Regions from separate parts of the Pseudoalteromonas sp. XMcav1-K genome, predicted to be linked through region 2. Evidence: predicted binding sites of a transcription regulator. Region 2 holds the regulator's gene; the other holds the start of a gene.
What was found. The regulator NrdR, encoded in region 2, represses ribonucleotide reductase genes. The targets are predictions, from matches to a motif close to AAACACNANATNTNGTGTTT.

Region 1: a site for NrdR is predicted at 2,496-2,515, ahead of nrdA (class 1a ribonucleoside-diphosphate reductase subunit alpha). Genes of this name have one in related genera too.

Annotation. Positions count from the first base shown of each region.
Region 1 covers NZ_JBIPJE010000043.1:302,134-309,784, forward strand. Annotated here, with positions in the region: gene nrdB (class Ia ribonucleoside-diphosphate reductase subunit beta) at 1-16, opposite strand, end outside; gene nrdA (class 1a ribonucleoside-diphosphate reductase subunit alpha) at 81-2,366, opposite strand; gene ACHSBP_RS11665 (HAD family hydrolase) at 2,768-3,442, opposite strand; gene ubiG (bifunctional 2-polyprenyl-6-hydroxyphenol methylase/3-demethylubiquinol 3-O-methyltransferase UbiG) at 3,444-4,154, opposite strand; gene gyrA (DNA gyrase subunit A) at 4,309-7,005, shown strand; gene serC (3-phosphoserine/phosphohydroxythreonine transaminase) at 7,128-7,651, shown strand, end outside.
Region 2 covers NZ_JBIPJE010000021.1:29,786-37,436, forward strand. Annotated here, with positions in the region: gene thiL (thiamine-phosphate kinase) at 1-529, opposite strand, end outside; gene nusB (transcription antitermination factor NusB) at 564-977, opposite strand; gene ribE (6,7-dimethyl-8-ribityllumazine synthase) at 987-1,451, opposite strand; gene ribBA (bifunctional 3,4-dihydroxy-2-butanone-4-phosphate synthase/GTP cyclohydrolase II) at 1,561-2,673, opposite strand; gene ACHSBP_RS01770 (riboflavin synthase) at 2,698-3,357, opposite strand; gene ribD (bifunctional diaminohydroxyphosphoribosylaminopyrimidine deaminase/5-amino-6-(5-phosphoribosylamino)uracil reductase RibD) at 3,359-4,480, opposite strand; gene nrdR (transcriptional regulator NrdR) at 4,485-4,934, opposite strand; gene glyA (serine hydroxymethyltransferase) at 5,005-6,261, opposite strand; gene ACHSBP_RS01790 (patatin-like phospholipase family protein) at 6,461-7,651, opposite strand, start outside.

The DNA.
Region 1 (7,651 bases), on a different contig from region 2:
ATGTTGAATACGACATATTATTATTAACTCTAGAGAAAACAAACTAGCGGGCAAAGAGTGTATACTTTGCCCGCTGGGATTTAGATCTTACACGCGCCGCCTGCACAGCCATCATCTTCAGGCTCTGGCTTAAGCTCGTCCTGAGAATCCGATGCACCATCACGGGTGTTGTGGTAGTAAAGTGTTTTAACACCAAGTTTGTATGCAGTTAGTAAATCCTTAAGCAATAGCTTCATTGGAACTTTACCGCCTTCAAACTTATTTGGATCATAATTTGTGTTAGCAGAAATGGTTTGGTCGATAAATTTCTGCATAATACCCACCAATTGCAAGTAACCATCGTTGCTTGGAATATCCCAAAGTAACTCGTACGCATCTTGCAAGCGCTCGTACTCTGGTACTACTTGCTTTAAGATACCGTCTTTACTCGCTTTAACACTGATGTGTCCACGCGGTGGCTCAATACCATTGGTTGCGTTAGAGATTTGCGATGACGTTTCTGACGGCATTAACGCAGATAACGTTGAGTTACGCATACCGTGTTTAACAATGCTGTCACGTAGGCCATCCCAATCAAGGTGCAATTGCTCATTACATACCGCATCAAGATCTTTCTTGTAGGTATCAATTGGCATAATGCCTTTTGCGTACGTTGTTTCGTTAAACTTAGGACATGCGCCTTTTTCTTTAGCAAGTTCATTTGACGCTTTCATTAAGTAATATTGAATTGCCTCAAATGTACGGTGAGTTAACGCGTTTGCTGAACCGTCTGAATACTTAACACCGTTTTTCGCAAGGTAATAAGCGTAGTTAATTACACCAATACCTAACGTACGACGACCCATAGTTGCGTTATATGCAGCCGGTACAGGGTAATCTTGATAATCTAGTAAGTTATCTAGTGCACGTACAGCAAGTTCTGCTAATTCGTCTAATTCATCAAGTGATTTAATCGCACCTAGGTTGAACGCAGAAAGCGTACACAGTGCAATTTCACCTTCTTCGTCCATTACGTGTTTTAACGGCTTAGTAGGAAGCGCAATTTCTAAACACAAGTTAGACTGACGAATTGGTGCTACTTTTGAATCAAACGGGCTATGTGTATTTGTGTGGTCTACGTTTTGTAGGTAAATACGACCTGTGCTTGCACGCTCTTGGGCAAACATAGAGAATAATTCAATCGCTTTAATACGTTTTTTACGAATTGATTCATCTTGTTCGTATTGTACGTATAAGCGCTCGAACTCATCTTGATCTTCAAAGAATGCATCGTAAAGACCAGGCACATCTGACGGGCTAAACAGCGTGATGTAATCGTCTTTAATTAAACGCGAATACATTACTTTGTTAAACTGAACGCCGTAATCTAAGTGACGAACACGGTTGTCATCAACACCACGGTTGTTTTTAAGCACCAGTAGGTTTTCAACTTCTAAGTGCCATAACGGGTAGAATAGGGTTGCCGCGCCACCACGTACACCGCCTTGTGAACAGCTTTTAACTGCCGTTTGGAAGTGCTTGTAGAAAGGAATACAGCCAGTGTGGAATGCTTCACCGCTGCGAATTGGGCTACCTAATGCGCGAATTCGACCAGCATTAATACCAATACCAGCACGTTGGCTTACGTATTTTACAATCGACGATGACGTTGCATTAATTGAATCTAGACTATCGTCACATTCAATCAGTACGCATGAACTGAATTGACGTGTAGGGGTACGCACACCCGCCATAATTGGCGTTGGTAATGAGATCTTAAACGTCGATGTCGCGTCATAAAAACGTTTTACATAGTCTAAACGCGTGTCTTTCGGATATTTTGAGAATAAACATGCTGCAACTAAAATATAAAGGAACTGCGCGCTTTCATAAATCTCACCGGTAACACGGTTTTGCACAAGGTATTTACCTTCTAACTGCTTAACGGCAGCATAGCTGAAGGTAAGATCACGAGAATGATCAATATATGCGTCAAGCTCTTCGATTTCCTGCAGGCTATAGTCGGCAAGTAGATGTGGATCATACTTGTTCATTTCAACCATCTTAACCATATGATCATATAGTTTCGGTGGCTCAAATTTACCATAGGCTTTCTTACGCAAATGGAAAATTGCCAAACGCGCAGCAAGGTACTGATAATCTGGTGTTTCTTTCGAAATTAGATCAGCAGCAGCTTTGATAATGGTTTCGTGAATATCTTCTGTACGGATACCGTCGTAAAACTGAATGTGTGATTTTAGTTCTACTTGCGATACAGATACGTTATTTAGGCCTTCTGCTGCCCATGCAATAACGCGGTGAATTTTGTCTAGGTCAAGCGGTTCCTTGCGACCGTCACGTTTACTGACTGAAAGCTCTTGGTTCATAGTTATGCCTGCAATTTCCTTCAAACGAGCAAAAAATTTTTATTATGTCGAAATATTAAACTGGACTTTTGTCCTATTATTTAAGCGCACGGCTCAGGCGAAATTACCACTAGTGCTCGTTTTTCGCTTAGCTACTAGATATGGTGTCGCCATCACAGATGATCACAAGATAGAGGGGTATGCGTCTTTTTTCAAGGCCTAGAAAAGCGAGATAATTTGTGATCAATTTTTTACTAACTAGTCTGTTAGCATCCACTAACTTGTTAAGTAAAGTGTGTTTAGTCTATGTGAAAAAACAACGAAAAAAATACGATAAAAAAAAATATTTAAAATTTATTTGTTGCAAATTCACAAGGTATTGTTTTTGGGTCCGAGATTAAAATAACCACTATATCTAGTGGTTATTTTTTACCATAGTAACTAGATATATGGTTAAGCAGTGAGCAGGCGTTGGTAAAGCTAAAGTCAGATTGCCAGCTTGAAACAGGGTTGCCATTTAAATATCCCCAAAGCGCCGAAGCTGTTTTCATCCCCGCAGATTTGCCAGCAATGATATCGCGCTCATCGTCACCGACATAGATGCAACACCTAGGATCAACCTTCATTAATTCACAGCTGTAAAGCAAAGGATCAGGGTAGGGCTTGGCCCGCTCAAGTGTGTCACCCGATACAATATTTTTGCAGTTTGCAAATTGTGTGATTTGCGCAACAAGGGGGTTAGTTAAGTGCTTTGGTTTATTTGTCACAATCGACCAAGGAACTGCGTGCTCATCTAAAAACGTAATTAGTGGCACAATACCTTGGTAAAAACGGCTTTTACACCATAAATTGTTCGCGTAATAAGTAAGAAACGTTTCTTTTAAATGTGTTTGTTCGTCGTTTGAGAAATGTCGCCATTCATCACCAAAACCAAGTTTGAGTAATGCAAGCGTACCGTTAGAGGCCTGCGTACGATATGTTTCTGCACTTACCGTCGGTTTATTATGTTTGGCCAACACAAAGTTAAGCGCAGCACCTAAATCATCCGCACTGTCGATTAAGGTGCCATCTAAATCAAACAATACTGCTTGATACATTTTATGCTAACTTTTCGAAATGGATCATATAGTTAACTGACACATCGTTGGTTAAACTATACGTTTGACCAAGCGGATTGTAACTTAACCCTTTCATAATGCGCGCTTTAAGGCCGTATTTTTCAGCCCAATTAATCAAAGTTGCAGGCTTGATGAATTTGTCGTGGTCGTGTGTGCCTTTTGGCACAATCTTAAGTAAGTGCTCGGCACCGACAATGGCAAATAAATACCCTTTAAGTGTTTTATTAAGCGTTGACATAAACACATGACCACCAGGCTTCACCAATGTTGCTAATGATGCGATTACCGATTCAGGGTCCGGTACATGCTCAAGCATTTCCATACACGTAACAACATCAAATTGCTGAGGGTTTTGCTCGGCAAACGCTTCAGCGGTCACTTTTTCATAGTTAAGGGAAACGCCCACTTCTAATGCATGTAATTTAGCAACATTTAAGGGCTCTTCACCCATATCAATGCCCGTCACATGCGCGCCTAGTTTAGCCATGCTTTCAGCTAATATACCGCCACCGCAGCCAACATCTAATACATTTTTTGAGAAAATGCCTTGGCTATATAAGTTAATAAAGTCTAAACGAAGCGGGTTTATTTCGTGTAGCGGTTTAAATTCACCATTAAGGTCCCACCAACGGTCGGCCATGGCTTCAAATTTTGCAATTTCACTTGCATCTACATTTTGTTGAACGGTCATAAAAAGCATCCAGAGTGATTTGAGGGCATTATAAAGGGATTTTTTATAAAAAGACTACCGCTTACAACCTGTAAATAATGATTTTTTGTGTTAGCATGCTTTGGTTATAAAAATAATAACTGAATTAATACACGATTGAAGGAAGAGAAATCGGATGACAGATCTCGCCAATGAAATCCTTCCAATCAATATTGAAGATGAATTAAAAAATTCATACCTCGATTATGCCATGAGCGTAATTGTAGGACGTGCGCTTCCTGATGTACGAGATGGTTTAAAACCAGTTCATCGCCGCGTACTTTTCGCAATGAATGAACTCAATAATGATTGGAACAAACCTTATAAAAAGTCTGCACGTGTTGTAGGTGACGTAATCGGTAAATATCACCCACATGGTGATAGCGCGGTTTACGATACGATTGTACGTATGGCTCAGCCGTTCTCACTTCGTTATTTATTAGTTGATGGTCAAGGTAACTTCGGTTCGGTAGACGGCGACAGCGCTGCTGCGATGCGTTATACCGAAGTACGTATGGCTAAAATGGCCCATCAATTATTAGCGGATCTTGAAAAAGAAACGGTTGATTACGTTGATAACTATGATGGTACGGAAAAAATCCCAGCGGTACTACCAACACGAGTTCCTAACTTGTTAGTAAACGGTGCATCGGGTATCGCGGTAGGTATGGCGACTAACATTCCGCCACACAATTTATCTGAGGTAATTAACGGCTGTTTAGCGGTTATTGAAAACCCTGAAATACAAATTGAAGAGCTTATCGATTATATCCCAGGCCCTGATTTCCCAACAGCGGGTATTATCAGCGGCAAAAAAGGTATCGAGCAAGCGTATAAAACAGGCCGTGGTAAAGTTTATATCCGCGCCAAAGCAGAAGTTCAAGTTAACGAAAAAACGGGTAAAGAAACAATTATTGTTCACGAAATCCCGTACCAAGTTAACAAAGCACGTTTAATTGAAAAGATTGCTGAACTTGTTAAAGACAAGAAAATTGAGGGCATCAGTGCACTGCGTGATGAGTCTGATAAAGACGGTATGCGCATTGTTATCGAAATTAAACGTGGTGAAGTAGGCGAAGTTGTTCTAAACAACCTGTATGCACAAACACAAATGCAAACAGTGTTTGGTATGAACATGGTTGCGCTAGATAATGGTCAACCTAAACTACTTAACCTAAAAGAAATGCTTGAAGCGTTTGTTACGCACCGTCGCGAAGTAGTAACGCGCCGTACGGTATTTGACTTACGTAAAGCACGTGACAGAGCACATACCCTTGAAGGTTTAGCAATCGCGCTTGCGAATATCGATCCTATTATCGAGGTTATTCGTCGTTCGCAAACTCGTGAAGAAGCAAAAGTAGCCTTACTTTCTCGTAGCTGGGAACTTGGTAACGTTAAAGGCATGCTAGAAAAAGCAGGTGAAGACGACGTTGCTCGCCCTGAATGGCTTGCACCAGATTTAGGTATTCGCGATGGTCAATACAACTTGTCAGAAGTACAAGCGAATGCAATTCTAGACCTTCGTTTACATAAACTAACAGGTTTAGAACACGAGAAAATCTTAAATGAATATAAAGAGCTATTAGATCTAATCGCTGAGCTACTTTATATCCTTTCAACTCCTGAGCGTTTAATGGAAGTTATTCGTGAAGAGCTAGTTGAAATTAAAGAAAACTTCGGCGATGAGCGTCGCACTGAAATTACTGCAGCTGCGCACGATATTAGTCTTGAAGACTTAATCACTGAAGAAGACGTTGTGGTAACACTGTCACACGAAGGTTATGTTAAGTATCAACCGCTTTCTGATTACGAAGCGCAGCGTCGTGGCGGTAAAGGTAAGTCTGCAACTAAGATGAAAGATGAAGACTTTATTGAACGTCTATTAGTTGCAAACACCCACGACACTATTTTATGTTTCTCTACGTCAGGTCGTTTATATTGGCTGAAAGTGTATCAGTTACCATTAGCGAGTCGCGCGGCGCGTGGCAAGCCAATTGTTAACTTACTACCACTTGAAGCTGATGAGCGTATTACCACTATCTTACCAGTACGCGAGTATGAAGAAGATAAGTATGTATTAATGGCCACAGCGAACGGTACAGTTAAGAAAACACCACTTACGGCATATAGTCGCCAGCGTGCTTCGGGCATCATCGCAATCAACCTAAACGAAGGCGATAGCTTGATTGGTGCAGATATCACCGACGGCACAAACGACATCATGCTGTTCACTGACCACGGTAAAGTAGTACGCTTCAACGAAAAGCAACGTGATTCAGAATCAGGTGAAGTGAAACTTGACCCAGAAACAGGTGAAGAATTACTAGCGTTACGCCCAATGGGCCGCACAGCGACAGGTGTACGCGGTATTAAGATGCCAGATGACGTGAAAGTTGTGTCACTTATTGTACCTAAGAATGATGGTCCGGTATTGACCATCACTGAAAATGGCTACGGTAAACGTACACTACTTGAAGATTACCCAGCGAAGAGCCGCGCAACACAAGGTGTTGTGTCGATTAAAGTATCTGAGCGTAATGGTAAAGTAGTTGGCGCGGTGCAAGTTGAAGATAATGATGAAATCATGATTATCTCTAACAAAGGCACATTAGTACGCACCCGTGTTAATGAAGTATCTACCGTTGGTCGTAATACACAAGGTGTTATTTTAATTCGTACAGCTGATGACGAACAAGTTGTTGGTTTACAGCGTATCGATGAAATTGAAGAATCTCAATTCCTTTCTGAAGAAGGTGAAGATGAAGCAGTTTCAAGCGAAAGTAATGAAACACCAAATACAGATGAAAATAATTCAGAGCAACCGGCTGAATAGAAAAAATATTCATCTTTATCATGCGGTAATTTGATATTTAATCAGTTACAGTATGAACAATGTTAAAAGCGGCTAACAGCCGCTTTTTTGTTTTCTAATTATGTACAAATGAGGTTTTGGGAATGAGTGTATATAATTTTTGTGCAGGGCCAGCTAGTCTGCCCCGAGCAGTATTAGAAAAAGCGCAAAAAGAGTTTTTAAACTGGCAAGGGCTTGGCGTTAATGTGATGGAAATAAGTCATCGCAGTAGCGAATTTATAGCGCTTGCTGAGCAAAGCGAACGTGATTTACGTGAGTTAATGAACATACCTGATAACTATGCTGTATTATTTATGCACGGTGGTGGTCGCGGTCAGTTCGCTGCAGTACCGCAGAATCTTCATGTTGCAAACAAACAAGCGGTCTACATCAATAGTGGCATTTGGTCTGATGGTGCATTTAGCGAAGCACAAAAGTTTACTGATGCTATTGAAATTAATGTACGCGATGATAAAAACGGCGAGTTTAATTGTTTAACGCCTGACCTTTGGCCATTACCGAGCGATGCGTCATACATTCATTATTGCCCAAATGAAACAATCGACGGTATTGAAATTTTTGATACGGTAAAACACAGTGCGCCAATCGTCGCTGATATGTCTTCAAA
Region 2 (7,651 bases):
CAGTAAGCGATACTTTGCCATACTTGCTATCAATTGCGAGCCCTGCATCACCTAAAGACCCCGTAACAAACACCCAATCACCATTTTTTGCACCACCGCGTGTTAACGCACAGCCATTTGGCACAAAACCTTTGGCACAAATACTAATGGTTAATGGACCTTGTGTAGTGTCACCACCGACAATTTGCACATTATAGTACTCAGCAATTTCATGCATTCCTTGGGTAAACTGCTCAAGCCATCTTGTCTCGGCGTTTGGCAGCGTAAGCGCCACAGAAATCCACGCTGGCTCTGCGCCCATTGCAGCTAAATCACTTAAGTTTACGGCAAGTGCTCTGTAACCGAGTGCTTTTGGGTCAATATCTTTAAAAAAGTGAACACCTTCAACAAGGGTGTCTGTGGTCACGGCTAATTGACAGTTTTCAGGAACGTTTATCAGTGCTGCATCATCACCAATGCTCAATGAGACATCTTTACGTGCGACACCGCGGCCTTTGAAAAAGTGAGAGATTAATTCAAATTCTTGCATGCACAAAAAAGCCGGCCTAAAGCCGGCTCTCCAATTATTTCTTTCTAAGCTGATTCTGGGTCTTATCTAGCACCCCATTCACAAACTTATGGCTATCTTCAGCAGCAAATAGTTTTGCCAGCTCAATACCTTCATTGATAGCAACTTTATAAGGTACGTCTTCGCGGAACTTAAGTTCATAACAAGACAGACGCAAAATCGCTTTCTCGATTAAATCGATTTCTTCAAAAGGACGATCTAAATGCGGCGTAACAGCTTCATCTAGTGCCTTATGATTGACTGCAACACCACGTGCTAAGTCTTTAAAATAATCCACATCAATTTTGCTTACATCGTTTTCAACAAGCATTTGTTGTTCGATATCTGCAACCGGATTACCGCTTACTTGCCATGAATAAATTGCTTGTAACGCCAGTTTACGAGCTTTACGTCTAGCTGCTGGTTTCATTAAGTACCCTTAAATTTGTTCTAACAGGTTAACCATTTCTAGCGCACCTAAAGCAGCTTCGCCACCTTTGTTGCCCATTTTGGTGCCCGCACGCTCAATTGCTTGCTCGATGTTTTCAGTTGTTAAAACACCAAACGCTACAGGAATATCGTAGTCTAGCGATACACTTGCTAGGCCTTTATTTGACTCATTAGCAACTAAGTCAAAGTGCGGCGTACCACCACGAATAATCACACCAAGTGAAATGATTGCATCAAATTCTTTCTTTGCTGCGATGCGCTTAGCTGCTAGAGGAAGCTCTACAGCACCCGGCACATAAACAACGGTAATATCGTCGTCATTTACATCACCAATACGCTTTAAGGTATCAACTGCACCATCAAGTAAGCTTTTACCAATGAAATCGTTAAAGCGAGAAATAACGATAGCAAACTTTTTCCCTTGAGCGTTTAATTTACCTTCAATCACTTTCATTTTATGCCCTTCTCTTTGGCTAATTCATTTATCGCGCAATCGCAAAGGCGCGGATTTTATCATACTAAATTAAATTTTTTTAGGCTTATTTTTAGGCTTGTGGTTGAGCCTATTGCGGCTCAACGTATTCCACTACTTCTAAGCCAAAACCTGAAATCGCATGGTACTTCTTCGGCATGCTCATTAAGCGCATTTTATGAATGCCTAAATCAGCCAAAATTTGTGAGCCTACGCCTACGGTGCGCGATGTACCTTGGAACTTTCGCACGCTCGGGCTTTCGCCTTTGTCTTGTGCTTCAAACGCTTTAAACAGGTGTTCAAGTTCTTCTGGGTTTTCGTGTTTCGCTAAAATAACTAATACACCGTTATTTTCAGCGATGTACTTCATCGCACCTGACAGTGTCCAGCTGCGATCGGATGCGCGATCTGACAATAAAATATCGTTAAACGTACTTTGTAAGTGAACACGTACTAAGGTTGCGTCATCTTCTTTTACATCACCTTTTTTCATTGCGTAATGAAGTTGACCGTCAATTGTGTCTTTATAGGTCACAAGGTCAAACTCACCGTGTTCAGTTGGCAATTTACATTCTGCTACACGTTCAATAGTGGCTTCATTTAAGTTGCGGTATTCAATTAAATCCGCAATGGTACCCATTTTTAAACCGTGCTCTTTAGCAAAAATTTCTAAGTCTGGACGGCGCGCCATGGTGCCATCTGGATTGAGTATTTCAACGATCACTGAAGATGGCTCGCAGCCTGCTAAGCGCGCTAAATCACAACCGGCTTCTGTGTGTCCTGCACGAGTCAATACACCACCCGGTTGCGCCATAATTGGAAAAATGTGACCTGGCTGTACGATATCTTCAGGTACCGCACCCTTTGCCACTGCAGCTTGTACTGTGCGTGCACGGTCTGCTGCTGAAATACCCGTTGTTACACCCTTTGCCGCTTCAATCGACATGGTAAAATTGGTAGAAAACTGTGCGCCGTTATTGCTTACCATTAGTGGTAAGTTAAGTTGTTGGCAACGCTCTTGTGTTAGCGTTAAACAAATCAAACCACGGCCATGTGTCGCCATAAAGTTAATTGCATCGGCACTGATGTGCTCAGATGCCATAATTAAGTCGCCTTCATTTTCACGGTCTTCGTCATCCATCAGAATGACCATTTTGCCTAGACGGATATCTTCAATAATTTCTGCTGCAGTGTGTAAGCCCATTTTGTTACCTTTGCTTGCGACTGGTTATCGATTCATAAAGCCAGCTTGCGCTAGAAGCTCATGAGTGAGAGAACTGGTTGGTTTTGCATCTTGCTGTGGCATCATTAAACGCTCCAAATAACGTGCGAGCTGATCCACTTCTAAATTCACTTTGCTACCTACTTTAAAGCCACTAATCGTGGTTTCGCCTGCTGTGTGCGGCACAATGGTTAGCTTAAATTCGTTGTCGTTTATTTCGTTTACCGTAAGGCTAATGCCATCAATGCAAACCGAGCCTTTATACGGGATATACTTGAGTAATTGCGCTGGTGCACAAAGCCAATAATCGGTTGCACGGGCATTGGCTTCAATACGGGTTACGGTTGCAATGCCGTCTATATGCCCAGAAACTAAATGACCGCCTAAACGCGATTGTGGCATTAACGCTTTTTCAAGGTTAACGGTTTGCCCAACTTGGTAGCTTTCAAAGTTGGTTAACGATAGGGTTTCTTTTGATACATCGGCTACATAGCCGTGGCCTGTTAAAGCAATAACCGTTAGACATACGCCATTGGTTGCAATGCTGTCACCTAATTTAACATCAGCCAAATCAAGTTTGCCTGAGTTAATGGTAACGCGCATGTCGCCAGCAATCATTTCAATTGCCGCAACGTTTCCGGTTGCTTCTATAATGCCTGTAAACATATTAATTTCTTTTTACTAATGCATGTAGACAGATATCCTGTCCAACTTGCTTGAGTGTGTTTATTTCAAGTTCAGGGACTTGAGACATGGTTGTAAATGTTGGCAAGTTAATCAAGCTCTTACTACTGTGCCCCATCAATTTAGGCGCCATAAACAGAACAAGTTCATCGACCAGCTGCTGTTCAAACATTTTACCTGCCAAGGTTGCGCCCGCTTCTAACAGTACTAAGTTAACGCCGCGCTCGGCTAATAATAACAATAAAGCGCGTAAATCTACTTTGCTATTGTTTTGCTCAACCACTACTTGTTCAACAAAATGCGGCCAAGTGTGCGATTTATCAAGTGTTGTACGTGCAATAATTATTTTAGATGGTTGCTGAAATAACGCGAGATCCGGCGTTAGTCGATTTTGCGAATCAATAATCACGCGGATTGGCTGGCGAGTACTGTGTTTTGCATCAGTATCTGTCAATTCATCAGGGCGGACATTTAATTTCGCATTATCGACAATAACGGTATCTGCCCCTGACAGTACCGCACAACTTTCTGCCCGTAAATCTTGCACTGCGCGGCGCGATTCACTACTGGTAATCCATTTACTTTCACCATTTTCAAGTGCCGTTTTGCCATCAAGGCTTGCCGCTAATTTACAGCGTACAAAAGGCAAGTTGGTGCGCATGCGTTTTAAAAAGCCCAAATTGAGTGCTTCGGCTTCATCGTTTAATAAGCCAAAATCGGTTTCGATTCCGGCATCTTCGAGCATTTTTAAACCGCGACCTGCGACTTCTGGGTTTGGATCCACCATAGCAGCGACAACTCGGCTAACGCCTGCTTTAATTAGGCCTTCAGCACATGGCGGCGTGCGACCATAATGCGAACACGGTTCTAGCGTGACGTACGCGGTTGCCCCTTTAGCATTGTCACCTGCCATTTTCAGTGCATGCACTTCGGCATGAGGACCACCTGCTTGAATATGAAAGCCTTCACCGATGATTTGATTATCTTTAACTAAAACGCAACCTACGTTGGGGTTAGGCGTGGTGGTAAATCGACCGCGTTTAGCAAGCTCGATAGCGCGCGCCATATATTTGTGATCACATTCAGAAAAGCGATTGTTGTGCATCAGATTACTCACCTAAGCGTGCGATTTCTTCGCCAAATTCTTTAATGTCTTCAAATGAGCGGTAAACAGATGCAAAACGTACGTAAGCAACTTTATCGAGTTTTTTCAGCGCTTCCATAATAAATTCGCCGACCGTTTTACTGTCAACTTCGCGCTCACCTGTTGCACGCAATTGCGATTTAATTTGGTGTACTACTTCTTCTACTTGTTCTGTACTGACAGGGCGTTTTTCTAGCGCACGATGCAAACCATTGCGAAGTTTATCTTCATTAAACGGTTCTCGGCTGCCGTCTTGCTTGATTACGCGTGGCATAACAAGCTCAGCACCTTCAAAGGTAGTAAAACGTTCGTGACATTCATTACATTCGCGACGGCGGCGAACCTGATGACCACCACCTACTAAGCGTGAATCGATAACTTTGGTGTCATTGGCTGTACAAAAAGGACAATGCATAAACAACTCTCGAAAGAAAAAAGGCCGCAAAAAAGCGGCCTTATCATATCATGTTAACAATGAGAAAACATTATGCGTAAACAGGGTGTTTCGCACAAATTGCTTTTACTTTCTCACGTACTTCATCTTGTACTTTTGTATCTTCGATGTTGTCTAGCACATCACAGATCCAGCCAGTTAACTCTTTTGCTTCTGCTTCTTTAAAACCACGACGCGTGATTGCAGGAGAACCGATACGCAGACCAGACGTTACAAACGGAGAACGTGGGTCGTTTGGTACTGAGTTTTTGTTAACTGTAATGTAAGCATTACCAAGTGCTGCGTCCGCATCTTTACCTGTGATATCTTTGTTGATTAAATCAAGTAAGAATAGGTGGTTGTCTGTTTTACCAGAAACAACGTCGTAACCACGTGCTTTAAATACTTCAACCATAGCTTGCGCATTCTTAACAACTTGTGTTTGGTATGCTTTGAACTCTGGCTCTAGTGCTTCTTTAAATGCAACCGCTTTAGCAGCGATTACGTGACATAAAGGACCACCTTGACCACCTGGGAATACCGCAGAGTTTAACTTTTTGTAAATCTCTTCGTCACCACAGTTAGACACGATTAAGCCACCACGAGGACCCGCTAGTGTTTTGTGTGTTGTTGTCGTAACCACGTGTGCAAATGGCACTGGGCTTGGGTATACGCCTGCAGCAACAAGGCCAGCAACGTGTGCCATATCAACTAGAAGGTAAGCACCTACTTTGTCTGCGATTTCACGGAATTTAGCCCAATCAACAATACCTGAGTATGCTGAGAAACCACCGATAATCATTTTAGGCTTGTGCTCTAGTGCTAGCGCTTCAACTTGTGCGTAGTCGATTTCGCCAGTTTCTTCGTTTAGGCCGTACTGAACTGCGTTGTACGTTTTACCTGAGAAGTTTACGTGTGAACCGTGAGTTAGGTGACCGCCGTGTGCAAGGCTCATACCTAAAACTGTGTCGCCCGGCTGAAGTAACGCTTGGAATACTGCCGCGTTTGCTTGCGAACCCGCGTGCGGTTGCACGTTTGCGTAATCTGTACCGAATAATTCGTTAGCGCGATCAATTGCTAATTGCTCAACAACATCAACGTGCTCACAACCACCGTAGTAACGCTTGTAAGGGTAACCTTCCGCGTATTTGTTAGTTAACTGAGAACCTTGTGCTTCAAGTACACGCGGGCTACAGTAGTTTTCAGACGCGATAAGTTCGATGTGCTCTTCTTGACGCTGCTTTTCTTTTTCCATTGCGCCAAATAGTTCTGGATCAAAATCCGAGATATTCATGCTACGTTCTAACATGGTTACTCCTAAATAGAAGATGGTTGTGGGATAAAGGGCGTATTGTACGCTTAAAAAGCGCCCTTGCCTACTTTGTATATGTGAAGTTATTTAAACAGGGATTGAAAATTTTTCACAGTGTATTTTTAATGATATTTTTAAATCGAAATATAAATATTTAAAATACAACACAAACCATTCATTAAATTTAATTATGCAACTACCAGTGTTTGCCTAATGATACAAAAAAGCTGGATTCGCCATCGTCGGTTGCGCCAAAACCAAATGCAGCTGGGCCAAAGCGTGTATCGGTGCCAACAAACAAGCTGCTGGCAAAAATAAGCTCAGATAAATCGACGCTTTGTTGAATATCCCACACATTACCTACTTCAGCACTCACACCAAGGTAAAGTGGCATGCTGGTCATATTAAGCATATCGCGTCCTAAATCGTATTGATAAATCACTGCGCCAAACGTTTTTTTAGGACCGTTTAACACGTTTTTGCCATAACCTGATAAGTTTAAAAAACCACCCAAGCGCTCAGTATTAACGGTAAATGTACCGTCTGATTCATAACTGGTATACGATGCTGTGCCAACTAAGCCGTGGTGGCGAATAGAAAAAGCGCCGCGCCAATCAATTTTGTATTTACTGGCATAGCGACTGTCGATTGGGTCCAGGCGATCATCGTACGCTTCTTTAAAACGCCCATAATAAACACGTAGTCGATTACCTTGGGTTGGAAAACTAATGCTATCTAAGGTGTCATACATCAAACTGCTGTAAAACCCCGTTTGATCAAAGGGGAATTTATCATTTATCAATGATTTTTGTTCAAGTTCGCCTACATCACGTATTGTGCCAAACTCAAATCGCCAAAAATTGTTAATGTTGTAACCGAGCGCCAAATTACCACGTAGGTGATTCTTTTCTAAATCAAAGTACGCTTGCGTTACCGTTTGTAGCTTGTATCTGTCTTTGATAAACGCGAGGCGAGCACTCGCATAATAGTCATCTTCTGCGTTTAGTGGTTGATAAAATTCGGTCGCGATATACTCTTCAAAACCAAGCGAGATCTCATTGCGCCAAAGCCCTCCATAGCGATTAATATTGCCGCGCGTAAACGCCATATCAATTGAGAGCACCGAGTTTACTGTCACGTCACTTTGATAATTAGCGCCAAAATCTAAATAGTTTGGCCCCCACGATTTACCAATTGTTTTTAATACCAACACTCGCCCTTGCTCGGTATCTTTAAACTCGGTTTCAACACGCTCAAATTCATTGAGCGCATAAACGCGATTTACCGCCTGCTGCACATCATGCTCTGACGGAGTGTCTCCTAGGTTAATCGAAAAGTGTTTGAGTATCAATTTATTATTTACATCTGACAAATTATCCAACGAAAT